Linked DNA regions of Thermochromatium tepidum ATCC 43061. The main gene of each other region encodes a partner of the protein of the gene in region 2 in a complex. Links are inferred from orthologs where the notes say so. Each region holds a gene or a part of one and is shown on either strand. Other genes may lie near its edges.

What was found.
Region 1: the proteins of dnaN (region 2) and dnaX are in contact, whole or in part, in a cryo-EM structure (PDB 8GIZ), measured with the Escherichia coli proteins. The link is inferred for Thermochromatium tepidum ATCC 43061 from one-to-one orthologs.
Region 3: the proteins of dnaN (region 2) and holB are in contact, whole or in part, in a cryo-EM structure (PDB 8GIZ), measured with the Escherichia coli proteins. The link is inferred for Thermochromatium tepidum ATCC 43061 from one-to-one orthologs.

The regions. Positions count from the first base shown.
Region 1 is NZ_CP039268.1:2,618,629-2,621,539, reverse strand. It holds dnaX (DNA polymerase III subunit gamma/tau), read right to left. Parts: upstream 2,309-2,911; coding sequence 692-2,308; downstream 1-691. Other genes in the region: aroB (3-dehydroquinate synthase), read right to left, coding at 2,622-2,911; E6P07_RS12160 (YbaB/EbfC family nucleoid-associated protein), read right to left, coding at 229-552; recR (recombination mediator RecR), read right to left, coding at 1-224. UniProt on the Escherichia coli protein: Part of the beta sliding clamp loading complex, which hydrolyzes ATP to load the beta clamp onto primed DNA to form the DNA replication pre-initiation complex.
Region 2 is NZ_CP039268.1:2,759,842-2,765,284, reverse strand. Bases 1,486-4,247 are described here. They hold dnaN (DNA polymerase III subunit beta), read right to left. Parts: upstream 3,536-4,247; coding sequence 2,435-3,535; downstream 1,486-2,434. Other genes in these bases: dnaA (chromosomal replication initiator protein DnaA), read right to left, coding at 3,639-4,247; recF (DNA replication/repair protein RecF), read right to left, coding at 1,486-2,305. Also shown: E6P07_RS12765 (ABC transporter permease), read left to right, coding at 1-12; E6P07_RS12760 (lipocalin-like domain-containing protein), read left to right, coding at 12-1,124; more of recF, read right to left, coding at 1,214-1,485; more of dnaA, read right to left, coding at 4,248-4,982; rpmH (50S ribosomal protein L34), read left to right, coding at 5,272-5,406; rnpA (ribonuclease P protein component), read left to right, coding at 5,403-5,443. UniProt on the Escherichia coli protein: Confers DNA tethering and processivity to DNA polymerases and other proteins. Acts as a clamp, forming a ring around DNA (a reaction catalyzed by the clamp-loading complex) which diffuses in an ATP-independent manner freely and bidirectionally along dsDNA.
Region 3 is NZ_CP039268.1:1,966,326-1,972,006, forward strand. The notes cover bases 1,113-4,112. They hold holB (DNA polymerase III subunit delta'), read right to left. Parts: upstream 3,141-4,112; coding sequence 2,085-3,140; downstream 1,113-2,084. Other genes in these bases: E6P07_RS09000 (hydrogenase maturation protease), read left to right, coding at 1,113-1,238; E6P07_RS09005 (PilZ domain-containing protein), read right to left, coding at 1,565-1,933; tmk (dTMP kinase), read right to left, coding at 3,137-3,781; mltG (endolytic transglycosylase MltG), read right to left, coding at 3,778-4,112. In the rest of the region: E6P07_RS08995 (Ni/Fe hydrogenase subunit alpha), read left to right, coding at 1-750; more of E6P07_RS09000, read left to right, coding at 747-1,112; more of mltG, read right to left, coding at 4,113-4,803; pabC (aminodeoxychorismate lyase), read right to left, coding at 4,812-5,666. UniProt on the Escherichia coli protein: Part of the beta sliding clamp loading complex, which hydrolyzes ATP to load the beta clamp onto primed DNA to form the DNA replication pre-initiation complex.

The DNA.
Region 1 (2,911 bases), 140 kb from region 2 along the record:
GGATTGGCGCAAAGCGCGCAGACCTCGTGTTCGGTCAGGGTGCGACAGCGCGCGCAGCGCCGGATCGCGACCATCGCCTCGGCCATCACCCGCGCCAGACGTGCGCCGCCTTCACGGTCGCGCTCCAACAAATAGAAGGCGATGCGTCGCGCCGACCTCGGACCAATACCCGGCAGACAGCGCAGGGCCTCGATCAGCTGGTTCAGGAGCGAATGCTCATCCACATGTTCAAGACCAGGGCAGCTTCATGCCCGGCGGCAGCGGCATGCCAGCGGTCAGCTCGGCCATGGTCTCCTTGGCCTTCTCGGCGATACGCTGGCTAGCGGCATTGATAGCAGCCGTGATCAGGTCTTCGAGCATCTCCTTGTCTTCACCCATGAGCGAGGGATCGATCTCAACGCGCTTGGCCTGATGCTGGCCGTTCATGGTGACCTTGACTAGGCCGCCTCCGGCCTCGCCGGTGGTCTCTTCCTGTGCCAGACGCGCCTGCGCCTGCTGCATGTCTTCCTGCATCTTTTGCGCCTGCTTGAGCAGGCCACCCAGTGCCTTCATGTGTTCACCTCAAATAGGGTTGTGACAAGGCGCCCGGCGGCTCCGGACGCTGGGATTCGAGCGATCGTCTCCAGTGGAGACCATCATGCCTAAAACTTGTCTCGCGCCTCTGTCCAGGCGCGAGACGGAAAGCCGGGTATCAATCGTCGGGCTGGATACTGCCCGACGTCCAGTCCGCCTCGAAGGTATCGCGTATCGATTGGGCGACCGGATCGATATACATCTGTGCAACCGCCGCTTGTCGGCGTTCTTCGGCCTCGCGCGCACGCCGCTGTGCTAGGGTCTCCTGCTCGGGATGGGCGACCTTGATCTCTAGTTCGAGCGAGCGTCCGAGTGCCTGTTCGAGCGCGTCCTTCAGACGTGACAGGGCGCTCGGCACACGCAGACGCTCGGCGGACGGATCGAGCTGGAGACTGAGCCGCCCATCTTGATAGTCGCGAAAGGCGCAGTTGTGAGCGAGCTGGTCGGCGATGCCGCCAACCGATAGCCGTGCCACGAGCCGCTGCCAGTCGTCCGTGTTTTCGAGTGTCTGCGAGCCGGACGCTGTCTGCGGCGTTGCATCGCACGACTGAAGCCAAAGGGGTCGCGCAGACTGGGTATCCGCCGATGGTCGGGCGACCGACGTACTGTCTGTATCCGGAAAAGACGCCTCGGTGGGTCTCGCGCCTGGATCCCCCGGGCGGAAGGCGAGCGCGCGCAACAGCACCATCTCCAGCCCGCTGCGCGGATCGGGTGCCAGCGGTAGATCAGTCTGGCCAGTGAGCGCCACCTGATAGAAGAGCTGAACATCCTCGGGTGTCAACCGCTCGGCGAGCGCCAACAGACGCGAACGATCAGGGTCGTCTTCGCCCAGGGTCTTGGGCACCTGCTGGATCAGCGCCAGCCGGTGCAGGAGCCCGATCAGCTCACGCAGCAGCTCGGCAAAATCGGGCGTCATGGACGCCACGCGCTCGACGGCATCCAGCGCGGCGGCACCATCACCCTCGGCCAGGGCGTCGAGGATGTCGAGCGCCAGATCGCCGCTGAGGGTGCCAAGCATGGCGCGCGTCTCGGACTCGACGACCCGCCCACCACCGAAGGCGATGGCCTGATCGAGCAGACTGAGCGCGTCGCGCAGACTGCCGTCGGCCGCGCGCGCAAGCAGGGGCAGGGCGGTGGACTCGAACTCCAGCCCTTCCTGTTCCAGCACATAGCGCAACCGGTCGATGATCTCGCCCGGCAACAGCCGACGCAGATTGAGCTGAAGACAGCGCGAAAGCACCGTGACTGGGATCTTCTGCGGGTCGGTGGTCGCGAGTAGAAACTTCACATGGGGCGGCGGCTCCTCAAGCGTCTTGAGCAGCGCATTGAAGCTATGCCCCGAGAACATGTGCACCTCGTCGATGAGGTACACCTTGAAGCGCGCCCGCACCGGGGCATAGGGGACGTTTTCGAGCAATTCGCGGGTCTGCTCGACCTTGGTGCGCGAGGCGGCGTCGACCTCGAGTAGATCGACGAAGCGTCCGGTATCGATCTCACGACAGGCCGAACAAAGCCCGCAGGGCTTGGAGCCGACGCCCTGTTCGCAGTTGAGCGCCTTGGATAGGATGCGCGCGAGCGTGGTCTTACCGACACCGCGGGTCCCAGTGAACAGATAGGCGTGATGGAGCTGATTACGGTCGAGCGCATTGGAGAGCGCGCGCACGACATGCTGCTGCCCGACTATATCGTCGAACGAACGGGGACGCCATTTGCGGGCAAGCGCTTGATAGGACATGGCGCGATTATATCAGTCCGGATCTGGACGGCATGAGGAATCGCGGGGTAAACAAAGGCTTAGGCGGCGACCCGCGCCAGCCGCACCCCGGCACACGTTGCCACCGCTGCGGCTGCTCCCTTCCGGGCCTGACCGGGTTCACGGTTTCACGTTGCGAAGGGACCGACGCGGGTCACCATGATGACTAGATTGGCGTCTTGCGCCAAAGCGAAGGCGAAGCTTAGCAGAGAGCTGAGTGGAACACAAACGATCCGTGGCGGATCCGCCTGCGGGTCTCTCGGGTTGGGAGGCCAAAGAGGATCACTGCAACAGTTCAAGCCAGGACGTGTGCCAAGGCGTCGTGATCGAAATCGCTGGTGACGACGGCTTCACCGAGCCGCTTGAGCAGCACCAGACGCAAATGACCGGCGAGCACCTTCTTATCGACGGCCATGAGCTCAAGCATGCGCTCGGGCGCCAGTTGTGGCGGACGCCTGGTCGGCAGTCCGGCTCCAGCAATCAGACGGTGAGTGCGCTCGACCTCGCTCTCGGTCAGCCAACCGAGACGCGCCGAGAGCGCAGCGGCCAGACAGATACCCGCACCAACCGCCTCGCCGTGCAACC
Region 2 (5,443 bases):
GAGGATTGGTGATGCAGCGACGGACCTCTCTGCTGGCCCTGGCCAGCCTACCCCTGACCCCCCTCCTGGCGGCGACTGAGCCGACCGCTAAAAACGTCGGCGCAGAGACTAAACCGGAGGTCAATTTCGACGCCGTGCTCCCCGGTCGCGTCCTTCGCTTCCCGAACGACGAGGGAGGCCACCCGGGATTTCGCACCGAATGGTGGTATGTGACCGGTTGGATCGAGGCGGACGGCGATCCGTTCGGCTTTCAGATCACCTTCTTTCGCGTGCGCACTGGCATCGGTGAGGACAACCCGAGCGCCTTTGCCCCACGCCAGCTGCTGCTGGCGCATGCCGCCATCGCCGATCCGCGATTGGGTCGCTTGCGTCACGCTCAGCGTGCCGCCCGTACAGGCTTCGAGCGCGCCGGATACAGCACGGATCGGGCGCACGTCTGGATCCATGACTGGTCGTTCGAGCAGATGGAGGACCACTATGCTGCCCGCGTGAACGCCGAGGACTTTGACTATGACCTCAGACTCGTCTTCACTGGACCCCCCATGCTCAACGGCGACCAGGGCTTTAGTCGCAAGGCGCCGGACCCGCTGCATTCCAGCTATTACTACAGCCGGCCTCAGTTGCGGGTCGATGGCCAGGTGACGTTGGAGGGTCAGCGTCGGACGGTCAGCGGGCGCGCCTGGATGGATCATGAATGGTCGAGTGCCTACAGCCCCGAAGAGGCCGAGGGTTGGGACTGGGTCGGTCTGAACCTGGACGATGGTGACGCCCTCATGGCCTTTCGGATGCGCCGTCCCGACGGCACGGCGCTCTGGGCGAGCGCTACCCGACGCTTGAGCGATGGTCGAACCCAGTCGCTCGGACCTAAGCAGGTCACCTGGTTCCCGCGGCGGCGCTGGCGGTCGCCACGCACTGGGATCGAATACCCGATCGAATGGGATCTGGGTATCGGTGAGCGTCGCTACCGCCTCCAGCCGCTGATGGACGACCAGGAACTCGACAGCCGTCGCTCGACGGGAACCATTTATTGGGAGGGCGCGGTACGTGGGTTCGAGGACGAACGCGAGATCGGGCGCGGCTATCTGGAAATGACCGGCTATGGAGACCGGATCCGGGTGGGTTGAGCGTTCTTGACTCGAGGTTTCACTGAAAATGTTCCACGTGGAACGTCGTCAGATCGCAAAGCCAGGCGTGTTTCCGGACTCAAGTCGTCTCAGCCGGAATGTTCCACGTGGAACATCGTCAGCGACTCCGTACCACCAAAGATTCCAGGATCGCCATCGTTCGCCACGCGCGTGGCGATGACCTGATTGCCCGTGGAACCAAAGGCGCTCCACAAGCGCTCAGCCATGGTGCGGTCCAGCTCGGCTTCGAGGTCATCGAGCAGCCAGATGACCGGCTCACGCCCATGCGCACGATGGACACGTTCAGCCGCGAGCTGCAGTAGCGCGACCACAATCTTGGCCTGTCCGCGCGAAAAGCCGCGTCTACCCTCCCCCCAGTCGACACAAAAGTCGGCACGTGACGGACCGGCCAGGGTATAGCCGCGCGCCAACTCCTGATCGGCCAGTGATGCTAGGGTCTCGCCGAGCTCCCAGCCATCTGGCCAACCGCGTCGATAGCGCAGATCGGCCCCTTGCAAAAACGGATAGTCATCACACAGCGCCCGAAAGTACGCACGCCATTCGGCATGGAATGCGGCACGTCGGCGATCTATGGATTCGGCCAGTGCGATGAAACTGCGATCCCAGAGCCCCTGTTGGCCGCCACCAGACCGAATGGCCGCATTGCGCTGCATCAAGACGCGCGTGAAATCCCTGTGGATCTGAGCGAAACGGTGTTCCACGTGGAACACATTCCAGTCCAGGAAACGACGTCTCAGACTTGGGTCGCCCTCGAGCAGGATCTGCGCGTTTTCGCCGATCAGCTTGACCTGCAAGGGTGAACGCCAATCGGCGTCCCCGGTCTCCATCCATAGCGGCGGATGGATGTCACGTGCAGCCGTGGCGCCTTCCTTGACATAGCGGAGGCGAATCCTGTCATAGCCAGACGCCTGATAGACACCCTCAACACGGGTATATGGCTCGCCTTGAGTAGTAAGCGGCCCGGACTTGGTTCCACGGAAGGTCCGCCCGCGCGCCAGTAGATAGATGGCTTCCAGGACACTGGTCTTGCCGGCACCATTGGCCCCTGTCAGCAGCAGTGTCCGCGTATCGATGGCGAGATCGAGCTGTCGGATGTTGCGTAGCGACTTGATCCGAAGTGAGCGCAGACCAGGGTCAGGGGTCAGGCCCGAATGTTCCACGTGAAACATCGGGCCTGACCCCTGAAACGCTGGACTGGGCGACTCTGCAACGATGTTGAAGTGTTCCATGTCGGAACCTGACTTCAGATCGACTGGATCAGGATATTCGCGTCCGTGCATGTATGCGGATCACAGTCGCATCGGCATGACGACAAAGGTCTCGCTCTCGCTGTCTGCGCCGCGCCAGAGCGAGCTACTGTTGGCATCCTGAAAATAGAGGCTGACCGCTGGCGCATCGATGGCGCCAAGCACGTCCATGAGATAGGCGACATTGAAACCAATCGAGATTGGCTCGCCCGCGTAATCGAGCTCGATCTCTTCCTCGGCCTCTTCCTGCTCGGGATTGTGCGCCAGCAGTTTGAGCCTGCCTGGTTCGAAGTCCAGACGCACGGCGCGATATTTTTCGTTCGAGAAGATCGAGACGCGTGAGAGCGCGCGTCTTAAGGCATCCTTCTCGACGATGGCCATACCCCCATCACGGCCTGGAATCACGCGCTCATAGTCAGGGTAGCGACCATCGATGAGTTTGGAGGTCAGGGTCATGGTGCCGACCACCACGCGCAGACTGCGCTCGCTGAGACGGAGTGCGACCGGGGCATCCGATCCGCCCAGCTGACGCTTAAGCTCCATCACGGTCTTGCTGGGCACGATCCCCTGACGCTCAGTGTCCAGCGCCAGATCGAGCGGCGTAACGAACTTGGCCAGCCGGTGTCCATCCGTCGCCACCGCGATCAGGGCGTCTGCCTTTAGTTCCAGCAGCAGACCATTCAGATAGTAACGGACATCCTGTTGCGCCATGGCAAAGGCCGTCTTGTCGAGCACGTGCTTGAGCTGGCCTTCCTGGATCTGAAAGTCGAAACCGTCTGCCGGGAGATCCATGATCGGGAAGTCGGTCGCCGGTAGCTGTCCAAGCGTAAAGCGTCCGCGCCCTGCGGTGATGACACAGCGCTCATCCCTGAGGCGAAACCGGATCTCGGCGCCCTCGCTCAGCTGGCGACAGATGTCGAACAGCTTGCGGGCTGGGATCGTGGTCTCGCCCTCTTGCAAGATCTCGGCCTCGAAGCTGGTCTTGACCTCGACCTCCAAATCTGTCCCTGTGAGGCTGACGCGCCCGTCGCGGGCCACGACGAGCAAATGACCTAGGATCGGCAGGGTCTGGCGCCGATCAACGACGCCGGTCACCTTATTGAGCGCAGGCAGGACGGTTTCTCGGTTGACAATGAATTCCATCAGGGGCTCCATGATTCTCGCCGAGATGACTAGCGCTGGCTTGGTAAGCTAGTCATCGACTCAGAGGGATGGGGGTGCATCGGATTTGGTTGGCTGGAGTGTTCTACAACGTCAGCATTCTTAATAGGCTGCGGTAGTCTTCCTCGATCGTCGCATCGCTTTCACGCAGGCTCTTGATCTTGCGGGTGGCATGCAGAACCGTAGTGTGATCGCGGCCTCCGAATGCCTGACCGATCTCGGGCAGACTATGCTTGGTGAGCTCCTTGGCGAGCGCCATGGCCATTTGGCGCGGACGTGCCAGCGAGCGACTACGCTTGGTTGAGAGCAGATCGGAGGTGCGCAACTTGTAGTAGTCGGCGACCGTGCGCTGAATGTTCTCCAGACTGACCTGCCTGTCCTGAGCGATGAGCACATCACGCAGCGCCTGCTTCGCAAACTCCAAGGTAATGGGTTTGCCGGTGAAGTGGGCATTAGCCACCAGACGTCTGAGCGCCCCCTCGAGTTCGCGGATGTTGGAACGGATACACCGCCCGACGAAAAAGGCCACGTCCTCAGGCAGTTCGACGCCGAGCTGACTGGCCTTACAGTGCAAGATGGCCACTCTGGTCTCCAGGTCGGGCGGATCTATGGCCACCGTCAAACCCCAGCCGAAACGCGAGCGCAGACGCTCCTCCAGTCCAGTCACCTCCTTGGGAAAACGGTCACTAGACAGCACGATCTGTTGGCGTGACTCCAGGAGCGCATTAAAGGTATGAAAGAATTCCTCTTGTGAGCGTTCCTTGCCGGCGAAGAACTGTACATCGTCGATCAGGAGCGCGTTGACCGAGCGATAGGTCTTCTTGAACTCCTCGATGCGGTTGTGCTGCAGGGCCTTGATCATCTCGGCGACGAAACGCTCGGAGTGCAGATAGACGACTCGCGCACTTGGATTGGAGGTGAGGATGCCATTGCCGACCGCGTGCATCAGATGCGTCTTGCCCAGCCCGACCCCACCATAGATGAACAGCGGATTGTAGGTTCCGCCCGGGTTACGCGCGATTTGGATCGAAGCCGCGCGTGCCAACTGGTTGGACTTGCCCTCGACGAAGGTCTCAAAATTGAAGTCGGCGTTCAGATTGGCCGTCGCGCGCCGATCGGCCAGATCCGAGCCGATCACACTGGACTTCGAGCGGGCACCCTGTCCTTTCTCTGCACCAAACTCGCCAACCTCGAAATAAAGTTCAGAGACCTCGCCTTGACTGTGGCGCGTACAGAGTTCGCGCAGACGATCGGCATAATGCTTGCGGATCCAGTCGAGCACGAACCGATTCGGCGCTAACAACCTGAGCAATGAGCCATCCACGCGCGCTTGCAGGGGCAGGATCCAGGTGTTGAACTCGGCGGATGTCAACTCGGCCTTCAATTGATTGATGCAGTGCTCCCATAGGGCTAAGTCGTTTCCCGACATGCGTCGTCTCGGTTTGGATACGGCAGCGCGCGCGATGGCGCCACCCGGATGATTGCATAAGGAGTGGATTTGATGATGAAGCCGGTGCGCACAGCAGCCGGACGTGGCCTCCTGGCCTGAACCACCGGCCAAGTCTAGCGCCCTTGCGTCGACTTATCCACAGCCCGAACCGATTGGGCACGTCTTTTGATTGACTTCTGGCAAAAAATTACCTAGGCTTCCACGTCTTTTTTAGCTGGGTCATCAGACCCCTGCGTCCCACCACAGATTTCTCTGGAGTATCGTTAACATGAAGCGCACCTTTCAGCCCAGCCGCCTCAAGCGTGCTCGCGCCCATGGTTTCCGTGCCCGTAGCGCCACCCGCAATGGCCGCAAGGTTCTGAGTGCGCGGCGTGCCAAGGGCCGTGCGCACCTCATCCCCTGAGCGCCAACGCGCAAAGCAGCGACCCTGGCCAGGGCTT
Region 3 (5,681 bases), 790 kb from region 2 along the record:
ACCCCCCAGGGCCAGCTCGAGCACTATGACGGCGTGTTGCGCATCAAGGACGCCCAGGGGCGGATCCTGGAGGATCAGGTACCACCCGAGGACTATGGGCGCCTGATCGGCGAGGCGGTCGAGGACTTCAGCTACATGAAGTTCCCCTATTACAAGCCCCAGGGCTACCCGCAGGGGATCTATCGCGTTGGACCCCTGGCTCGGCTCAACAACGTCCAGGCGTGCGGTACGCCCTATGCCGATGTCGCCCTGGCCGAGTTCCACCTGCTCCAGGAGTCTGGCCCCGTCCTCAGCAGCTTCCACTATCACTATGCGCGCCTGGTTGAGATCATCTACGGCCTGGAGATGATCGAGCGCCTGCTCAAGGATCCAATGATCCTGGATTCGCGGGTACGTGCCCGTGCCCGCAGCAACCGTTACGAGGGGATTGGGGTCGCCGAGGCGCCGCGTGGGACACTCATCCATCACTACCGGATCGACGACGACGGACTCATCACCTGGGTCAATCTCATCATCGCCACTGGGCACAACAACCTGGCCATGAATCAGGCGATCCGCCAGGTTGCGGCGACCTATGTCGATGGCAACAGGCTTGAGGAGGGGATGCTCAATCGGGTCGAGGCGGTGATCCGCTGCTACGACCCCTGTCTGTCCTGCGCCTCACATGCCTTCGGTCAGATGCCGCTTGCAATCGAGCTGCGGGATGCGGCAGGCCAGGTGATCGATCGGCTGGCACGCCGAGACCCTTGAGAAAGACCCTCATCATTGGCTATGGCAACCCGATCCGGGGCGATGACGTCATCGGTCCGCTGGCGGTCGAGCGTCTGGTCGAACGCGGCCTGCCGAATGATGTGGAGGCCATCGCGTGCCATGCCCTGACGATCGAGCTGGCCGCCGAACTGGCCGACTGCGAGCGGGCGATCTTTATCGACGCGGCGACCGGCGGCAAACCGGGCCAGGTGCAGATACGGCTTCTGGTCCCTGCCGCGGATCCACACTCCATGCTGGTCCACACCCTAGACCCGTCTGGTCTGTTGGCCTGGTGTCGCCACCTGTATGGACGCGCCCCTGAGGCCTATCTGCTCACCCTGACTGGATCCTACTTCGGCTATGCCGACGGCGAGCTGAGCCCGGTCGTCGCGGCGGCGCTCGGGTGCTTGATCGATCAGGTCGCGCGGCTGTGCGAATCTCCAGGGCTGGGACCAAGCCGGGCCTCCCCTGTCCAGGACAAGTCTTAACCATCGACCGGCAAGGGCTCGCGCAGATACGCCATGAGTTGGCGGCGCTGGGTCTTAAGGCATGCAGTGAACCGCGTCGCCGGCGTGGTGAGGGTCGCCTCATCGACCCTGCCATCCGCCTTGGCCTTCTCTTCCAACGCATTCGATGGCGCTTTGGGCCAGTTCCAGCGCCCTGAGATCGACCCAGTGCGCGACAAGCCCCGCCGTTCAGGGCGGGATCGGGGCGCACGGAGAAGCGACTCAAGGGGCGGCGCAATGCCGTGCCTCAAGCGCCGTAGGAATCTCTGACCTTCAAGCCGGGGAGGATGTCAAGGAGCGGTTCTAGACTAGAGGGTATAGGTCGGGCGTTCAGAGACCAAGGCGCCGGCCAGATATTCCTCGATCTTGCGCCGAGTGGCGCCCTTGTCTTGATCGTTGAATTGGACCCCAATCCCGACGGTGCGGTTGCCCTCGGCTCCGGCGGGGGTGATCCAGACCACGCGCCCGGCGACTGGGATGCGATCGGGCTCGTCCATCAGCTGGAGCAGCAGAAAGAGCTCGTCGCCGAGCTGATAGCTCTTGTTGGTGGGGATGAAGAGTCCGCCATTCTTGATGAAGGGCATGTAAGAGGCATAGAGGTTGCCCTTGTCCTTGATGGCGATGCTCAGGATACGTTGTTGGCCGCCGAGTCCGCCTGCTGGATTGGGTGTGCTCATCTACTCGATCCTCCGGACCTCCCAAGGAGTACTGAATAACTCCCTCTCCCTCGGGGAGAGGGTTGGGGTGAGGAAAATAGGCACATGATTTGATGACCACCTCAGCCTGCCCTCTCCGCTTGCAGGGAGAGGGGATTGAATCAGCGTTTCCCTAATGATGCCGACTGGTGATCCGCGCCCAATCAATGGCGAGGGATTCCAGCAGCAACTGTTGATTGAGATTGCGCTCGCCCAGGGCGCGTGCCTCCAGGATCCGCTTGAGGAAGCGATGCCCCGCCGCCAGGTCGAGCCCTTGCGCCAGCGCCAAGAGTTCGTCTCGTCGATCGGGATGATCGAGCCGGGGCGGTGTGGCGCAGACGCCCAGTCGAAGCAGATCCACCATAACGCCGGCGAGCCAATCGAGGATACGCCCGGTGTCGATCTCGTTCCAGCGTCCAACGACCGCGACCGGATCGGCGCGTCCGCGCGCAATCTCTAAGAAGTCACGCAGACACTGGACACGCTGTTCCATCCAGGTGTCGTCGGCGCTGTCGGCCAGGGCGCGCAAGGGTGCGCCATGCGCCAGACGCAGACGCAGCGGCCAGTCCGGGCGCGGTTCGCGTGAGGCGAGCCAGCTCAGGGCCGCCGCTTCGTCCGGAATCGGCACCTGGATCAGCAGACAGCGACTCCGGATGGTCGCCGGCAGGCGTCCGATCCGCTCCGCGATCAGACACAGCAGACTGTGTTCGGTCGGTTCTTCTAGGGTCTTGAGCAAGGCATTGGCGGCGGCCTGATTGAGCCGGTCGGCCGGGTCGATCAGGGCGACCTTGTAGGGGGCACGGCTCGGGGTCAGGGATTCGCGCTCGGCGAACTGGCGTACCGCGTCGATCGGGATCTCGCCCGACTTGCTCTCCGGGTCCGGGCCGACTGCGATCAGATCAGGATGGCTGCCGGCGGCTAGCAGCCGACAGTCGGCACACCGACCGCAGGCCAGGCCCTGGACGTTCGGTGTCGGGCATAACAGCGATTGGGCCAACGCACGCGCCAGCACACGCTTGCCGAGGCCGTTTGGCCCAAAGATCAGCAGCCCCTGTGCCAGTCGACCGGATGCGCGCGCGGCGTGCAGATGCGACCAGATGGACTCGGTCCAGGGCAATGGACGCTCGAACGCTCGCGGCGAAGGTCCAGCGACGTGCAATGGCGCGGATTCGCGGCGCGTTGCACTCATGACCGAAACTCCAGTGCATCGACGAAGGCGTTCAGCTCAGCCGCGGCAGCGCGTTTTACCTCCGCGAGCGGTGCCGTGGCGTCGATCACCCGATAGCGCCTCGGATTGGCCCTTGCCCGTTCGAGATAGACCGCGCGTGCCGCGGCGAAGAATCGCCGACTCTCGGACTCGAACCGATCGCCTTGGCCAAGACACGACTTGGCGCGCCCAAGCCCCAGTTCCGGTGGCAGGTCGAACACCAGCGTCAGATCCGGGCGCAGACTGTCCTGCACCAAATCCTCGAGCACCGCGATGCGGTTTGGGTCGATCCCGCGCCCACCACCCTGATAGGCGTAGGTCGAATCGGTGAAGCGATCGCAGAGCACCCAACGTCCGGCTTCGAGCGCCGGACGGATGCGGCGTTCGAGATGATCGGAACGCGCGGCAAACAGCAGCAGCAGCTCGGTCGTCGCGGGCATGCCCTGGTGGTCCGGGTCGAGCAGCAGGGTGCGCAACCGTTCGGCCAAGGGCGAGCCGCCCGGTTCGCGGGTGGTGAGCACCTCCAGACCGCGCGCACGCAACAGCTCGGCCAGAGGCGCAATCTGGGTCGATTTACCCGCGCCCTCGATCCCCTCGAGCGTGATGAAGCGTCCGCGTCTCATTCGTCGTTCCGGCTCAGGATATAGCGACGCACCGCCTGATTGTGCTCTTCGAGCGTGCGCGAGAACACATGACGCCCATCGCCCCTGGCGACGAAATAGAGCTCCTCGCCCTCTTCGGGGTGGAGTGCGGCGTGGATCGCTTCGCGCCCGACCAGGGCGATGGGCGTCGGCGGCAGCCCAGGGATGACATAGGTGTTGTAGGGTGTCGCCTCGCGCAGGTCGGCACGGCGGATGTTGCCGTCATAGCGCTCGCCCAGGCCGTAGATGACGGTCGGATCGGTCTGAAGCCGCATTCCACGCTGGAGACGGCGGGTAAAGACGCCGGCGATCCGCGGGCGCTCGTCCGCCATTGCGGTCTCCTTCTCGATGATGGAGGCGAGGATCAGGGCTTCGTAGGGTGTGGTGATCGGCAGGTTCGGCGCGCGCTGTTCCCATTCCTCGGCCAGGATGGTCTCCATCCGGGCGAGCGCGCGCCTGAGGAGGTCCAGGGCACTGGTCTGACGGGTAAAGCGATAGGTATCCGGGAAGAACAGCCCCTCAGGATGCGCCTCAGGACGTCCGAGCCGGGCCATGATCTCGGCATCGGAGAGATCCGCGAGCCTGGGACCACCGGCAAAGACCTCGTGACTGTCGATCGCCGCCAGCGCCTGCCGGAAGGTCCAGCCCTCGACCAGGGTGAGGTTGTATTCGACCACCCGACCCGATGTCAGCCACTCCAGGAGGCGCGGCGGCGTCATGTCGCGCGTGAAGGCATACTCACCGGCCTTGATCCGGCCCTGATCACCCCGGAGATAGACCATCGCGATGAAATAGATCGGACGTTCGATCAGACCCTGTTCGCGCAAACGCCTTGCCAGGGTGCGCAGGGAGGTCCCGCGTGGCACATCGAACAAAACGCGCTCCTGGTCGGTCTGGATCGTCTGCGACAGAAAGCACTGATAGTCACGCCACAGGGCCCCGGCCAGCAAGAAGCCAGCCACAAGGACGACGAGCATGAGCCCTACGAGGACACGTTTCGACATTGGGCCGATCACCCCGGCGTACAGGCGGCCTGATACAGCCGATCGAGCAGGTCCCAAGGCAGCAGCGCCAGATCGAAGCGGCGTCCCTCCAACGCGCGCACCGGCCAGACGCCGATGATCGAGTTGGTCAGAAAGAGCCCGCATGCCTGATCGAGCGCGGCCCGATCGAGGCGCATGACCAGACACTCGATCCCCAGGTGCGCCGCGAGTTCCAGCGTCAGACCACGCACGGTGCCGGCGATGCCACTGCGATCGACCGGCGGCGTCATCAGACAGCGACCGTCCCACAAAAAGACATTGGTCATGGTACCGCCGACCAGATCGCCGTTGGCATCGAACATGAGCCCCTCGGCGATGGCTGGATCCTTCCACTCGGCACGCGCCAGGACCGAGTCTAGACGGTTGAGGTGTTTGATCCCGGCGAGTAATGGATTGATCGAGACGGGGGTCTGGCAATGGCGCACGACCACGCCCCGACGCCAGTCAGGACCCTGAGCGGGTGGCAAGGGGTAGATCAGGAGCAGACGCCTGGGTGGCGCAGACGGCGGCGGGGCATAGCCGCGTCCGCCGTCCCCGCGCGAGAGGATCAGCTTGAGGACGCCCTCCCCCTGGCCATCGATCAGCTCGGCCGCCTCGGCAGCCAGCAGGGCGGTCTCGGGGGACTCGATGCCGAGGCGCTCCGCGCCCAGGATCAATCGGTCCATGTGGCGCTGCCACTGGCAGGGGGCGCCGGCGGCCAGGCGGATGGTCTCAAACAGACCATCCCCATAGTGGAGCGCCCGGTCAAGGACCGAGAGCCGATCACCGGGCCGACCGTCGATCAGGATCCGAGACGGGGCAGGGGTTTCGAGCGTTGTGGTCATACCATGTCTGCGTGC